DNA from 2 places in the Pantoea sp. PvP021 genome. Region 2 is predicted to be linked to the other one. Evidence: predicted binding sites of a transcription regulator. Region 2 holds the regulator's gene; the other holds the start of a gene.

Region 1 (7,305 bases), on a different contig from region 2:
GGCGCGCAGGATGCGCTCGACTTTGCTGAAATGCACGGCCTCAACTCACGTGAAACCCAGCTGGTGGCCTGGCTGGTGCGTCATCATCTGCTGATGTCGGTGACAGCACAGCGGCGCGATATTCAGGACCCGACGGTGATACAGCAGTTCGCCGAGGTGATGCAGAATGAGAACCGGCTGCGCTATCTGGTTTGCCTGACCGTAGCCGATATCTGCGCCACCAATGAAAGTCTGTGGAACAGCTGGAAGCAGAGCCTGTTACGCGAGCTCTTTTTCGCCACCGAGAAGCAGTTGCGACGCGGCATGGAAAACAGTCCGGATCTGCGTGAGCGGGTGCGTCATCATCGCCTGCAGGCGCTGGCGCTGCTGCGGATGGACAACATCGATGAAGAGCGTCTGCACCAGATCTGGAATCGCTGCCGCGCTGACTACTTCCTGCGCCATACGCCGAATCAGATCGCCTGGCATGCCCGTCACCTGCTGGTTCACGACCTGAAAAAACCGCTGGTGCTGGTCAGTCCGCAGGCCACGCGCGGCGGGACCGAAATCTTTATCTGGAGTCCCGATCGCCCGCACCTGTTTGCCGCCGTGGCAGGTGAACTCGATCGCCGTAATCTCAGCGTGCACGATGCGCAAATCTTTACCAGCCGCGACGGCATGGCGATGGATACCTTTATTGTGCTGGAGCCGGATGGCAGCCCGCTCTCTCCGGATCGCCATCCGATGATCATTCAGGCGCTGGAGCAGGCGATAACCCAGTCAGAGTGGGCGCCGCCGCGTACCCGCCGTCCGTCGGCCAAACTCAGGCATTTCAGCGTCGATACCGAGGTCAATTTCCTGCCGACGCATACCGATCGTCGCAGCTATCTGGAACTGGTGGCGCTGGATCAGCCAGGCCTGCTGGCGCGGGTTGGTGAAGTCTTTGCCGATCTCGGGGTTTCACTGCATGGCGCACGCATCAGCACCATCGGCGAGCGGGTCGAAGATTTGTTTATTCTGGCCAACAGTGAACGTCAGGCACTGGACGAAGAAATGCGAAAAGCGTTGCGACAACGGTTGACAGAGGCCCTTAATCCAAACGATAAAGTGTGACCAGACTCGATTTGTAAACATTAATCTCTTTACTTGTGTCGGGATATTGCCCGGCATCGCACATGACAGATCAGGAAAAAAATATGCAACAGTTACAGAGCGTTATTGAATCCGCCTTCGAACGTCGCGCTGACATCACACCCGCCAGCGTCGACAGCGAAACCCGTGATGCCATCAACCAGGTGATCGCCCTGCTGGACAGCGGTGCACTGCGCGTTTCTGAGAAGATCGACGGCGAGTGGGTAACGCATCAGTGGCTGAAGAAAGCCGTACTGCTCTCTTTCCGCATCAATGACAATCAGGTGATGGAAGGTGCAGAAACCCGCTTTTACGACAAAGTGCCGATGAAGTTTGCAGGCTGGGATGAAGCGCGTTTCAAAGAAGCCGGTTTCCGCGTCGTGCCGCCTGCGGCTGTGCGTCAGGGTGCCTATATCGCCCGCAACACGGTGCTGATGCCTTCTTACGTCAACATTGGCGCCTTTGTGGATGAAGGCACCATGGTGGACACCTGGGCGACCGTTGGCTCCTGTGCACAGATTGGTAAAAACGTTCACCTTTCTGGCGGCGTGGGTATCGGTGGCGTGCTGGAGCCGCTGCAGGCGAACCCGACCATCATCGAAGATAACTGCTTCATTGGCGCGCGCTCTGAAATCGTTGAAGGCGTGATTGTTGAAGAAGGTTCCGTGATCTCAATGGGCGTTTACATCGGTCAGAGCACCAAAATCTATGACCGCGAGACCGGCGAAGTGCATTACGGCCGTGTTCCTGCGGGATCCGTGGTGGTCTCAGGTAACCTGCCCTCTAAAGATGGCAGCTACAGCCTCTACTGTGCCGTAATCGTGAAGAAAGTGGATGCGAAAACGCTGGGCAAAACCGGCATCAACGAACTGCTGCGCACCATCGACTGATTTAAGTGACGGGCTGGTTTCCAGCCCGTCATCTTTTCTTTACAGTGATTCCCAAATAACATGCTTCGCGTCGCGAATTAACTGGTGCGTTTAGTTTTTATCCAGGTCATAATCCGCGCCAGTTAAATCCTGTCGCGCAATGTTCATCCCGCTTATTTATGTCTACAGTTGACGGACGTCATGAACAAGTCTGCGCGCTTCTCACTTTTGATGGAAACAACGCTATGTATGACAATCTGAAAAGCTTAGGTATCAGTAACCCGGACGACATTGACCGCTATAGCCTGCGTCAGGAAGCCAATAACGACATTCTGAAAATCTACTTCCGCAAAGATAAAGGTGAGTTTTTCGCGAAGAGCGTCAAATTTAAATATCCGCGCCAGCGCAAAACGGTTGTTGCCGATCACGCGACCCAGGGCTACAAAGAAGTTCAGGAAATCAGCCCGAATCTGCGTTATGTCATCGATGAACTGGACCAGATTTGCCAGCGCGATCAGGTTGAAGTGGATCTGAAACGCAAAATTCTGGATGACCTGCGTCACCTGGAAAGCGTGGTTTCTCACAAGATCACTGAAATTGAATCGGATCTGGAAAAATTAACCCGTAACGGTCGTTAATTCCCTGCCCGACCAGAGAGGCCAGCATTGCTGGCCTTTTTTATGCCGCAAATCTGCACTTCAGCCCTGCTCATCCAGTTGCAAAGCGACATAGAGCAACAGCCTGTCATCAAAATGGCCAAGATTCAGTCCGGTCAGTTCAGAAATCCGGTTCAGGCGGTATTCCAGCGTATTACGATGAATGAACAGCGCACGCGCGGTGGCGCTCGGCTGGACGTTGTGGGTGAACCAGGCGATCAGCGTACGGCGCAGCAAGCCGTTGTTATCCATGCTCTTGAGCTTCGCCAGTGGCCGGGCGAGCTCATTGGCCTGCCAGCCACCCCGCAGGCTGTCGAGCAGCACGGGCAGCACCAGATCCTGATAAAAATAGCTGCGCACCTCGGGCATACGTTGCTTGCCCACCATCATGGTGGTGCGCGCCGTCCGGTAAGATCGTGCGATGCTGCCGGGTCCGGTAAAGAAGTTGCCCAGCGCGATACGCATCCGAAGATGACCGCTCTCTTTCATCCGCTGTAGTAACTGCTCTACGCGGCGGCGATGATCTTCCTGATCGTGACGCCCATGCCCATTAAGGGCCGGTTTCAGCACCACCATTTCGGTCAGTGACACAATCGCGATCAGATTGTCCCGCTCCGGCGTGGTCAGCAGCGTTTGCAGCTGCTGTAACTCTGACATCGCGCTGTCTACCCCGAGCTGACCACTATCCACTTCCACCACGGCGACCACACGCGGCTGATTGAGATCGATACCGAGCCGCTGCGCCCATTCGGTCAGCTGTGGCGACAGGGTATCGCTGCGGATCAGGTTCAGCACCAGCTCTTCACGCAGACGGCTGTCCTGCGCCAGCATATGCAGCAGCCGGGCTTGCTCCAGCATCATCTCCGCGGTCATGCAGACCAGCTCGCCATAATGCCGCAGCGCCAGCGGCTCGCCGGTCAGGCCGATCACCCCGACGATGTCACCATCAATGCGCAGCGGCAGGTTAATGCCAGGCCGCACGCCATGAAGATGTTTAGCCACGGCCTCATCGATGTCGACAACGCGCCCCTGAGAGAGCACCAGCAATGCACCTTCGTGCAACTCCCCAATACGTTCCCGGTCACCGCTGCCGATAATCCGGCCCCGCGCATCCATCACGTTGACATTGCTGTCAATAATTTTCATGGTGCGCGCCACGATATCCTGTGCCAGCCGGGCATCAAGGTGATAGGTAGCCATCCATTACTCCTGAAAAAGAGGGGGAGAAACAGAATACGCATGCACAGCACGCAGAACATTGTGCAATTGCACAGAGCCAGGCCGTCATTTGCCGGATTTGCGGTGAGCATCACACTCTGAGGAGGCAGAGAGTGGACATAAAAAAGGCGGACCGCAGTCCGCCTCTTCATCCGTTGCTGTTCGCTTACTGCATCAGCAGATAGATACTACTGTCGCCGCGTTTCACATTCAGCGCCAGAACGGACGGCTTGCTGTCGAGAACTTTGCGCAGCTCACCCAGGTTGGTTACCACCTGCTGGTTAACGCCCTGAATCACATCGCCCTTTTTCAGGCCGATACGCGCCGCAGCACTGCCCGGTTTCACGTTATCAACCCGGACACCTTTGGTACCCGCTTCGATATTGCTGAGATCGGCGCCTTCAATACCGGTGTAGATGGTCGCGGACTGCACTTTTGACTGGCTGCTCTGCTGCAACTTAACAGAGACATCGACCGGTTTGCCGTCACGCAGCAGCCCCAGTTTCAGGGTGGTGCCAACCGGAAGTGAGCCCACTTCCGCACGCAGCGAAGCAAAGCTGCTCAGCGGTTTACCGTTCATCGAGACAATGACGTCGCCCGCCTTAATACCGGCTTTGGCGGCCGCTGAGTCTGGCAGCACCTGGCTTACAAAGGCACCACGTTGTGCGTCGACCTTCATCGCTTTTGCCAGCTCGGAGTTCAGCTCAGTCCCCTGCACGCCCAGCTCGCCGCGTTTCACCTGACCAAACTCGACCATCTGTGCCGTCAGGTTTTTCACCATGTTGCTGGGGATAGCAAAGCCGATACCGATGTTGCCGCCATCGGGCGCCAGAATGGCGGTGTTAATCCCAATCAGTTCACCGTTGAGGTTAACCAGCGCACCACCGGAGTTGCCCCGGTTAATGGCCGCATCCGTCTGGATAAAGTTTTCGTAGTTTTCCACGTTCAGACCACTGCGTCCCAGCGCGGAGACGATACCAGAGGTGACCGTTTCACCCAGACCATAAGGGTTGCCAATCGCCACGGTATAATCGCCGACGCGCAGGTTGTCAGAGTCAGCGATTTTGACTGCGGTAAGATTTTTGGCTTCCTGCAGCTGAATCAGGGCAATGTCAGAGCTGGGATCTTTACCGATGACTTTGGCGTCATAGCGACGACCGTCGCTGAGCTGTACCTGAATTTTGGTGGCATTATTCACGACGTGGTTATTAGTTACTACATAGCCTTTGTCAGCGTTAATAATGACGCCCGATCCCAGAGCACGGAATTTTTCCTGCTGGGTATCAGGCACTGGCGCGCCGCCGTTACCGCCTGCACCGTCGCCGTTCTGGCACATCGGTGAACCCTGGAACGGGGAACCATCCTGGCAGAATGGCGAATTGTCGCCAAAGAATTGCTGAAATTGCTGCGGCATACGCGGGGTTTTCACCGTGGTGGTCCCCTCGACGCTGATACTGACCACAGACGGCATCACCTTCTCCAGCATCGGTGCCAGACTTGGCTGTTGCAGGCTATCGGAAGAGGCCGTTTGCGCAGCAGAAACAGTAACAGGGGCGAGCGCCATGCTCAGGCTCAACGCCAGCGCACTTAACATTAAGGTCTTTTTTTTCATTTTTCGTTTCTCAATAAGATTACTGTTCAGACCATTGCTGTGGTCGAAAGGTGAGATAAATGTTTTAGCGCGAAGTTCCTTTAAAAGTTTAAGGCAAAAGTAAAAATTTATTCGCGCTCTTTACAATTGGCGGCTTATTCTACCGCCATCAGTCGTCGGTACTCATCCCAGGCATAGAGATCGGTCATACCACTGATATAATCCTGAATGAGCCGGAAGCGATAATAACGTTCCCACAACAGACGCTGATATTTATGTTCTACAACCAGATTACGCATCTTATGCAAATAGGCTTTACGGTGTTTACCCGAGAGCTTATGAAAAAGCCGGGTTTCGATCGGATGCTGACGCAGGAAATCTTCATTTATCAGCGTGGTAAAGGCTTCGTAATTAAGGCGCATCAGCGGCTGATAGATCTCCAGCAGCCCTTTAATCACCCGGTAACCCTGCAACTCCAGCTGCTCTACTTCAGAATGATTAAAGACCTGCTGGCGCGCAACGGTTTTAAACAATTGCAGTAAGCGGCCCTCTTCACCCTCATCTTCCAGTAGTGCATGGTTAAAACTTCCATCGAATATAGCAGGGAGATTATCAACAAAACGTTTCACCGCATAGCTTACCAGCACGCTCTGAACATTTACGCGGAGTGACATAAAAAATTGATCGCTGCGGCTTCGGCGTTTTTTACTGCAGGCTTCACGCCAGGCTTCGCCAATAGTCCGGCTGAAAGCGTCATTATTTTTAAACGGCCCCCAGGCTTTATTGAGAAACTCATACAAACTTTCAACATTAAAGATATCTTTTTCTACAGCGTCGTCCAAATCGGCAATACAATAGGAGATATCATCCGCAGCTTCCATTATATAAGTCAGCGGAAAACGGTGGTGTTCTTCCATATTGGTGGCAGCACGCAGGTCGGCAATATAATCCTGCTCAGAGAGATAAAACCCAGGCTTTTTCATGAGTACGCTAAATTCGGCGGGCTTTTCCCCCTGCCACCAGGCAGGCGCGGTATATTTCAGGATGCAGGCGACCTGAGAATAACTGAGATTCAGTTGCAGCAGCGTATGCACCATCCGGATCGCCTGCGCATTGCCTTCAAAGTGACAGAGATCCTGGCGGATCATGGCGTTGAGTTGATCAAAGGCTTTACGCTGTGCTTCTCCTTCCACGCCGGCCACCAGCGGATCCACCAGCTCGGCAGAGAGGTTCTCTTCAAACCAGTCGTTAATCGCCGCCTCGCCAAAATGGCCAAAAGGTGGATTACCGACATCATGCATCAGACAGGCCATCTCAATCAGACTTTCAAACGCGCCTTCCAGCTCATCAAGACCATACTGCGCCAGCCCGCCCTGCATCTTCAGGGTTTGCAGGATCTCTTTGGTGATGTAACGCCCGGTCTGCTGCACCTCCAGCGAATGCGTCAGGCGGGAACGAACGGCAGCGTTACGCTCCAGCGGAAACACCTGCGTTTTTTGCTGCAAACGCCGGATTGCGGCGGAGTTTATAATCCGTCCGCGATCGCTCTCAAAATGGCGCGTAATGTAATATTCGCCTTCCGGTTCCTTGCCGCTGTTATAAGGGCGCGAGAAGCTGATCTTCTTCCTGAAATTGATCGCTGACATGGATTACCCCTTATTTTTTCGTGAATTAATCCCCTGAATGCCATGGTAGACTATGCCCTAAATTTTGATTCTTTACATTAGCGGAACTCACTATGAAAGCAGGCATTATTGGCGCGATGGAGCAGGAAGTCACACTGCTGCGCGACAAAATTGAAAACCGTCAAACGCTGTCGCTGGCGGGTTGTGAAATTTATACCGGCACCCTGCAGGGCGTT
Region 2 (7,305 bases):
CTGGACGGTGCGTGACGGCGAGCCTGACGAAATTATGGGATTCCGCCATAAAACCCTGGCGCTGGAAGGCGTGCAGTTCCATCCCGAAAGCATTCTCAGCGAGCAGGGACATCAGCTGCTGCGCAATTTCCTTGAGCAATAAGTTGCCTTTGAGTGATTTTTTATGCATATTTTGTGATTATTATTTCAAAGTTGCACGTCAATCATCTAAATGGGGTCATCAATGGCAGCGGAAAAAATTGCGGTCACGCGGGAGACGTTCGATAACGTTATTTTGCCTGTTTATGCACCTGCGCAGTTCGTGCCGGTAAAAGGCAAGGGCAGTCGTGTATGGGATCAGCAGGGCAAAGAGTATATCGATTTCTCAGGTGGTATCGCCGTCACCGCACTTGGACACTGCCATCCTGCGCTGGTGGAGACGCTAAAAAGTCAGGGCGAGACGCTGTGGCACACCAGCAACGTCTTCACCAACGAACCGGCGCTGCGTCTTGCCAGTAAGTTAATTCAGGCGACCTTTGCCGAGCGGGTCTTCTTCGCTAACTCCGGGGCCGAAGCCAACGAGGCCGCCTTTAAGCTGGCGCGCTACTACGCCTGCAAACGTCACAGCCCGTTCAAAAGTAAGATTATCGCCTTTCATAACGCCTTTCATGGCCGGACGCTGTTTACCGTCACGGTCGGCGGACAGCCAAAATATTCTGATGGGTTCGGGCCTAAACCGGCGGATATCGTCCATGTGCCGTTCAATGATCTGAACGCAGTAAAAGCGGTCATTGACGATCATACCTGCGCCATTGTGGTTGAACCGATTCAGGGGGAGGGTGGCGTCGTGCCCGCAACGCAGGAGTTTATGCAGGGACTGCGTGAGCTTTGCGATCAGCATCAGGCGCTGCTGGTGCTGGATGAAGTGCAGAGCGGCATGGGGCGCAGCGGCAAGCTGTTCGCCTATGAGCATTATGGCATCCAGCCCGATATTCTGACCTCAGCCAAAGCGCTGGGCGGCGGTTTCCCGGTCAGCGCCATGCTGACCACTAACGAGATCGCCTCGACCATGGCGCCGGGCGTGCATGGCACCACCTATGGCGGCAATCCACTCGCCTGCGCCATCGCCGAAACTGCGCTCGATATTATCAATACGCCGGATGTGCTGGCAGGCGTTGAGACACGTCGTCAGCACTTTGTCACGGCGCTGCAGGCCATCGATGCGAAGTATGATCTCTTCAGCGATATTCGCGGCAAGGGTCTGCTGATTGGCGCGGCGCTGAAACCGCAGCATGCCGGTAAAGCACGCGACATCCTGAATGCCGCGGCCGCAGAAGGCGTGATGGTGCTGGTTGCCGGAACCGACGTGATGCGTTTTGCCCCGTCACTGATCATTGAGCCTGCCGACATCGAAGAGGGCATGAGCCGCTTCGCCACGGCCGTCGGCAACGTGCTCAACGGCTAGCTTAGTTTCTACGTAAGCGTCTGATCAGCCAGCGGCCATGTTGCGGCCGCTGGTTCCACGCCAGCGATGAAATGGTGTACATCACGCTCAGATGATCGAGAATGCGCCGCACATGCTGCTCCACCACCGTGATCGGTCCCTCACTGATGTTCTCCAGCTCATCCAGCAGGTTAACCTGTGAGCTTTCACCATCATATTCCAGCCGCTGCTGACACCGCTGCAGCGCGATTTCACAGGATTGCAGGTAACGCTCAGCCAGCGAGGCAGTGAGCATGGTGTGCTCCCGCGCCAGAATCGTCATGGCGTTGATATGCTCGACGATAAACTGACTGTGCGTGACCCAGAGCCGCATATCACTCAGATAGCGGGAGTTGAATGCGGGCTCCTGCATCGCCTGATTCAGTGAGTTAAACAGCGCATTGTGTGCCTGATTGACCTTCACGCGCTGATAAGCCAGTTTCTCTGGTGACTGTTCGTCACCCAGCAACAGCCGTAGCGCATCCTGATAGGTTTCCAGTGCGTCATGGGCGTTCTGCCGCAGTAAGCCGCTCTGCCACTGCGGCCACAGCCACAGCATCCCGCCAAAGGCGATCAGACAACCCATCAGCGTATCCATGAGTCGCGGCAGCAGAAACTGCGCGCCATTCAGCGACAGCAATTGCAGCGAGTAAACCGCCGTGACCGTAAAGCCAATCATCGACCAGCCATAGAACTGGCGGGTAAAGCGATAGCTGATAAAAGTAATTGCCAGCATGATCAGCAGCACCAGCGACTCCGGCACCGCCATGCGCAGCGTGGCGGCCGCGATCACCAGACCGGCAAAAGTGCCCAGCGCCCGGTGCTGAATGCGGACACGGGTAGCGCTGTAGCCGTTCTGGCTGACGAACATGATGGTCATCAGGATCCAGTAGGGTTTGGGGATGTTGAAGAACAGCGCCAGCGCGCTGCCCAGCATCAGCATCACCGCAAAGCGGCCGGCAGTGCGCAGGGCCGATGAGCGAAACGAGAGATAACTGCGCAGCGCCGGTAACAGCGGCAGACGGCGCTGGCGGTCAGCCATCAGATCGCGCTGATAAAGGGGTTTCTGGGTGCGCAGGACCCGCGCGATGCGGTTGAAGTGGTAAAGGCAGAAGTTACCCACCGGATTGTCGGGATGCTGATGGGCGATTTTCTCCAGCGCGCCGAGCTGTTTATCCATCGCAAAGCGATCGGGTAGCTGGTGATAGAGAATGTTATCCGCCAGCACCCGCAACCGGGCCGAGATGGTTTTGGCATTCCAGCGGATCACCGCTTCGGCGTGGCTCTGTTCGACCAGCTTCTGCACCTCTTCCGGCCGATGCAGGCTGACCGAGATATGTTCCTGCAGATCCAGCGCCACCTGAAAGGCGCGCGTCAGCCGTTTATGGCTGTGATCGCGGCTTGCCGACAGCATATGCATCTGCTGATAACAGGTGTTAATCAGATCGACCACTTTCTGCTGGCGAGCCAGCAGCGGCGGCAGCGCCTTTTCCGGATCGGTCAGCTGCGTCAGCAGGGTATATTTTGCGTCGCAGTAGTTAGCCAGCTCGCGGTAGATCAGGCTCAGGCTTTCGCGCATCGGCTGCTCTTTCCACAGCCAGAACCAGAACCAGTTAAACAGCCCGTACCATAGCGTGCCGCCGATATAGAGCAGCGGGGGAACATAGATTGGCATGCGGCCAATCAGGCTCAGGGTAAAGATGGCGGCAATCAGGGTGCCGGGCAGCAGACGACCATGCAGCGGGCTGATCTCCCCGGTAACGCCGAGCAATAAGGGCATAGCAAACAGGATCAGCGGCAGCGGAATAGCATGGAGGGTAAGCCACTGCATCAGAAAGCTGCCGAGGGCAAACAGGCTGCCGCCAACAATCAGGCGTTTGAAGAAGCGTTTATGCGGGGTATCCAGACCGGCGATGTTGCAGCAGGCGGGCACTAATGAGAACAGCAGACCTTTTTGCAGGTCGCCAGCCAGCCAGCCCAGCGCCACCGGCAGACAGAGCACCAGCGTTTGCCGCAAGGCGTAGTTAACTTCAGGATGGTAAATAATTCGACGCCACATCGGCCCAACACAAACAATAACGGCGTGATGTTGCCATCACGCCGTGGGTGACAGGAATTAGCGGGTGCCGTAAACGACGATGGTTTTGCCGTGTGCGGAGATCAGGTTCTGATCTTCCAGCATCTTCAAAATACGGCCCACGGTTTCACGTGAACAACCAACAATCTGGCCAATTTCCTGACGAGTGATTTTAATTTGCATGCCGTCGGGATGCGTCATGGCATCTGGCTGCTTCGCCAGGTTGAGCAGGGTCTGTGCAATGCGTCCGGTTACGTCGAGGAAAGCGAGGTTACCCACTTTTTCAGACGTCACCTGCAGGCGACGCGCCATCTGCGATGAGAGTCGCATCAGGATGTCAGGGTTAACCTGGATCAGCTGACGGAATTTCTTGTAAGAAATTTCCGCCACTTCGCACGCGCTTTTCGCACGTACCCAGGCGCTGCGCTCCTGGCCTTCTTCGAACAGGCCAAGTTCACCAATAAAATCGCCCTGATTCAGGTAGGAAAGAATCATCTCTTTGCCTTCTTCATCTTTAATCAGAACCGCAACGGAACCTTTCACGATGTAGTAAAGCGTTTCTGCTTTTTCACCTTGGTGAATCAGCGTACTTTTGGATGGATACTTGTGAATATGGCAATGGGACAGGAACCATTCGAGTGTAGGGTCTGTTTGCGGTTTGCCGAGAACCATTCGCTATTATCCTCTGTTGTAATCGTGCCCAAAATACAGGGGGCAGTTTTCCCTGTCAGGCGGTGAAAGCTTCAAGCGTTTCCATTTCAGGAAATTATTCGGGCCGCATCAGGCGCAGTGCGCATCATCCTTCCCGGCTTCGTCATCGGGTGACGAAAAATATTTTCAGCACTGTTTGTAGCACAGCTTTTGCCGACTGTCTTCTGTTGTCTCGCTTCAGCTACGGGCGGATTTCTCTGGATTGCTGTTTACCAGGCGAAAGCGTACTCTGGCGACAAAACAGCGTATTCCGGAGCAAAAATCATGCAGGCAAGAGTGAAATGGGTAGAAGGGCTGACATTCCTCGGAGAATCCTCATCCGGCCATCAGATACTGATGGATGGAAATTCGGGTGATAAAGCGCCCAGCCCAATGGAGATGGTGCTGATGGCGGCGGGCGGATGCAGCGCGATTGACGTGGTATCAATTCTGCAAAAAGGCCGAAACGATGTGGCTGATTGTGAAGTAAAACTGACCTCAGAACGTCGTGAAGAGGCGCCGCGAATCTTTACGCACATCAACCTGCATTTTATCGTGAGTGGTAAAGCCCTCCAGGATAAAGCGGTCTCACGCGCTGTGGATCTTTCTGCTGAAAAATATTGCTCTGTGGCCATCATGCTGGGTAAAGGCGTCAACATTACGCATAGCTATGAAGTGATCGAACTTTAGTACCCGCAGGGATCTTTTAAGGTCGCGGGCAAAATCTGTCGTGCTCTGCTGTCAGACTGTGCCTGCGCTGGGAACCGGGTCAGATCGGAAAGTCGCTTAAGCCAATCCCTGGCCGCTCGGCCCGCGCGATTACGCACCTCATCCCTGAGGTGCGCCCGTAGCCGGGCCAACGCGTTGCGTTGTTCAAAAACGCTCCCGGCGTTTTTGTCCCAGGCGCGGGACGCTTTCCTCTTCTGACCCGGTTCCCAGCGTGTTAAGCTTTTTCGCTGCTGTCAGATTCATCCTGCATTGGCATTGGCATTGGCATTAGTCTGGAAAGGCCCTTTTGGCCTCTTACTCTATTCGTTTGCCTTCCATCAGCCGCTTCACCAGTGGGCCCATAATCAACTCCATCGCCAGACCCATTTTGCCGCCAGGCACCACCAGCGTATTGATGTGCGAGATAAACGAGCCCTGCAGCATCGCCAGCAGGTAGGGGAGGTCGATATCTTCCAGCGCCTGGAAGTGGATCACCACAAAGCTCTCATCCAGTGACGGAATAGCGCGGGCAGCGAACGGGTTTGAGGTATCGACCGTCGGGACGCGCTGAAAGTTGAGGTGAGTGCGTGAGAACTGTGGTGTGATGAAGTTGATGTAATCTTCCATCGAGCGCACCACCGAATCCATGACCGCTTCACGTGAATGGCCGCGCTCGCCGGTGTCGCGCACCAGCTTCTGAATCCACTCCAGGTTCACAATCGGCACCACGCCAACCAGCAGATCAACCTGTTCTGCTACGTTGTGCTGCGCCGTTACCACGCCGCCGTGCAGCCCTTCGTAGAAGAGAATATCGGTGTTCTGCGGCAGCGGTTGCCACGGCGTAAAGGTGCCGGGCACCTGATTCCACGGCACCGCTTCATCGTAGGTGTGCAGATATTTACGCGACTGGCCCTGTCCGCTCTGACCATACTCTTTAAAGCTCTGCTCCAGCAGGCCAAAGTCATTGGCTTCCGGGCCGAAGTAGCTGACATGACGTCCTAAATCGCGCGCCTTACGAATCGCCATATCCATTTCAGGGCGGGTAAAGCGGTGAAAACTGTCACCTTCCAGCTCCGCCGCATGAAGATCGAGCTGCTGAAAGATTTTGCGAAACGCCACGCTGGTGGTGGTGGTCCCTGCGCCGCTGGAACCAGTCACCGCGATAATGGGATGACGTGCAGACATAGAAAAGCTCCCTGTGAGGTCGGGCAATAGGCATTGTTAACACGAAATGCCGTTGGGTGCATCAGCCACGAAATTCTTTGCGCGGCATGATATTGACCGATTCGTGCAGTTCCGACCACACCAGCACCACTTCACCCGTTTCCAGCTGACGTCGCACATCGGCCACCTTGTCGATCAGGCTGCGTTCCTGCTCGCCATAGTCCGTGCCTTCGCGCAGCACAAAGGTTTCAATCAGATTTTCAAGGGTCTCAGGTGAGACCTGTTGCCAGGGAATAATCACGAGATCAGTTATCCAGAAAAGGGGCGATCCACTGGGGGATACGCTGTTCCAGCCACATTTCAGGCTGGCGTAATGTCCCACCAACAAAACCTACATGGCCGCCGTGTGGTGTCAGTTGATAAGTAATAGTGGCAGATAATTGGCTGCTGTGCGGGATCACCTCATCACTCATAAAAGGATCATCTTTGGCGTGAATGATCAGCAGCGGTTTCTCTGCGTGCTTCAGCCAGGGCATGGCGCTGGCACGATGATAGTAATCGGCCGCATCCAGAAAACCGTGGGCGCGGGCGGTAATGGCATCATCAAAATCGCGCAGTCGACGTAGCGCTTTCAGCTGCGCCAGATTGACCGGCAGCGTATCCGGCCAGGCGTGCAGTTTGCGGCGGGCATTTTTCTTGAGCTGCGCCAGCAAATAGTATTGATAGACGCGTGAGAAGCCGCGTTCCAGTTTTAGGCTACAGGGCTCCAGCAGCAGCGGAGCGGAGACAATGACGCCCGCGTCTACCTCAGCGGCTGCGCCCTGCTGGCCCAGCAGGCAGCCCAGCATGTTACCGCCCAGCGAGAAACCGACCGCGGCGGTGGGTACGCGGCCCCAGCGGGTGCGCAGCCAGTGCAGAAAAAAACGGGCATCTTCGGTTTCGCCGGAGTGATAGATGCGGTTGAGCCGATTCGGTTCGCCGCTGCAGCCGCGAAAATGCATCACCACCGCCAGCCAGCCGCGCGCGCGGCAGATCGCCATCAGTCCATGAATATAGGGGCTGTGAAAACTGCCCTCCAGCCCATGAAACAGCACCACGCGCGGTTTATGCTGCGCGAACTGCGGATCTTCACTCCAGGCGAGATCGACGAAGTCGCCATCCGGCAGGTCGAGACGTTGCCAGTGGGGATCGCCCGTGATACGAC

What was found. Region 2 encodes CRP, which controls carbon source genes, mostly activating them, when cyclic AMP is high. Its sites were predicted from a motif close to ATGTGANNNNNNTCACAT; they were not measured.
Region 1: the regulator CRP is predicted to act here: its motif matches at 3,933-3,950, upstream of ACVKSX_RS22125 (CdaR family transcriptional regulator).

Annotation. Positions count from the first base shown of each region.
Region 1 covers NZ_JBSRXX010000012.1:100,731-108,035, reverse strand. The annotation lists gene glnD (bifunctional uridylyltransferase/uridylyl-removing protein GlnD) at 1-1,092, shown strand, start outside; gene dapD (2,3,4,5-tetrahydropyridine-2,6-dicarboxylate N-succinyltransferase) at 1,176-2,000, shown strand; gene ACVKSX_RS22130 (DUF3461 family protein) at 2,225-2,617, shown strand; gene ACVKSX_RS22125 (CdaR family transcriptional regulator) at 2,678-3,835, opposite strand; gene degP (serine endoprotease DegP) at 4,020-5,465, opposite strand; gene dgt (dGTPase) at 5,600-7,090, opposite strand; gene mtnN (5'-methylthioadenosine/S-adenosylhomocysteine nucleosidase) at 7,183-7,305, shown strand, end outside.
Region 2 covers NZ_JBSRXX010000005.1:213,606-220,910, forward strand. The annotation lists gene ACVKSX_RS15615 (aminodeoxychorismate/anthranilate synthase component II) at 1-142, shown strand, start outside; gene argD (bifunctional acetylornithine/succinyldiaminopimelate transaminase) at 224-1,444, shown strand; gene ACVKSX_RS15625 (YccS/YhfK family putative transporter) at 1,446-3,521, opposite strand; gene crp (cAMP-activated global transcriptional regulator CRP) at 3,579-4,211, opposite strand; gene ACVKSX_RS15635 (OsmC family protein) at 4,515-4,919, shown strand; gene ACVKSX_RS15640 (phosphoribulokinase) at 5,253-6,122, opposite strand; gene ACVKSX_RS15645 (YheU family protein) at 6,184-6,402, opposite strand; gene ACVKSX_RS15650 (hydrolase) at 6,407-7,305, opposite strand, start outside.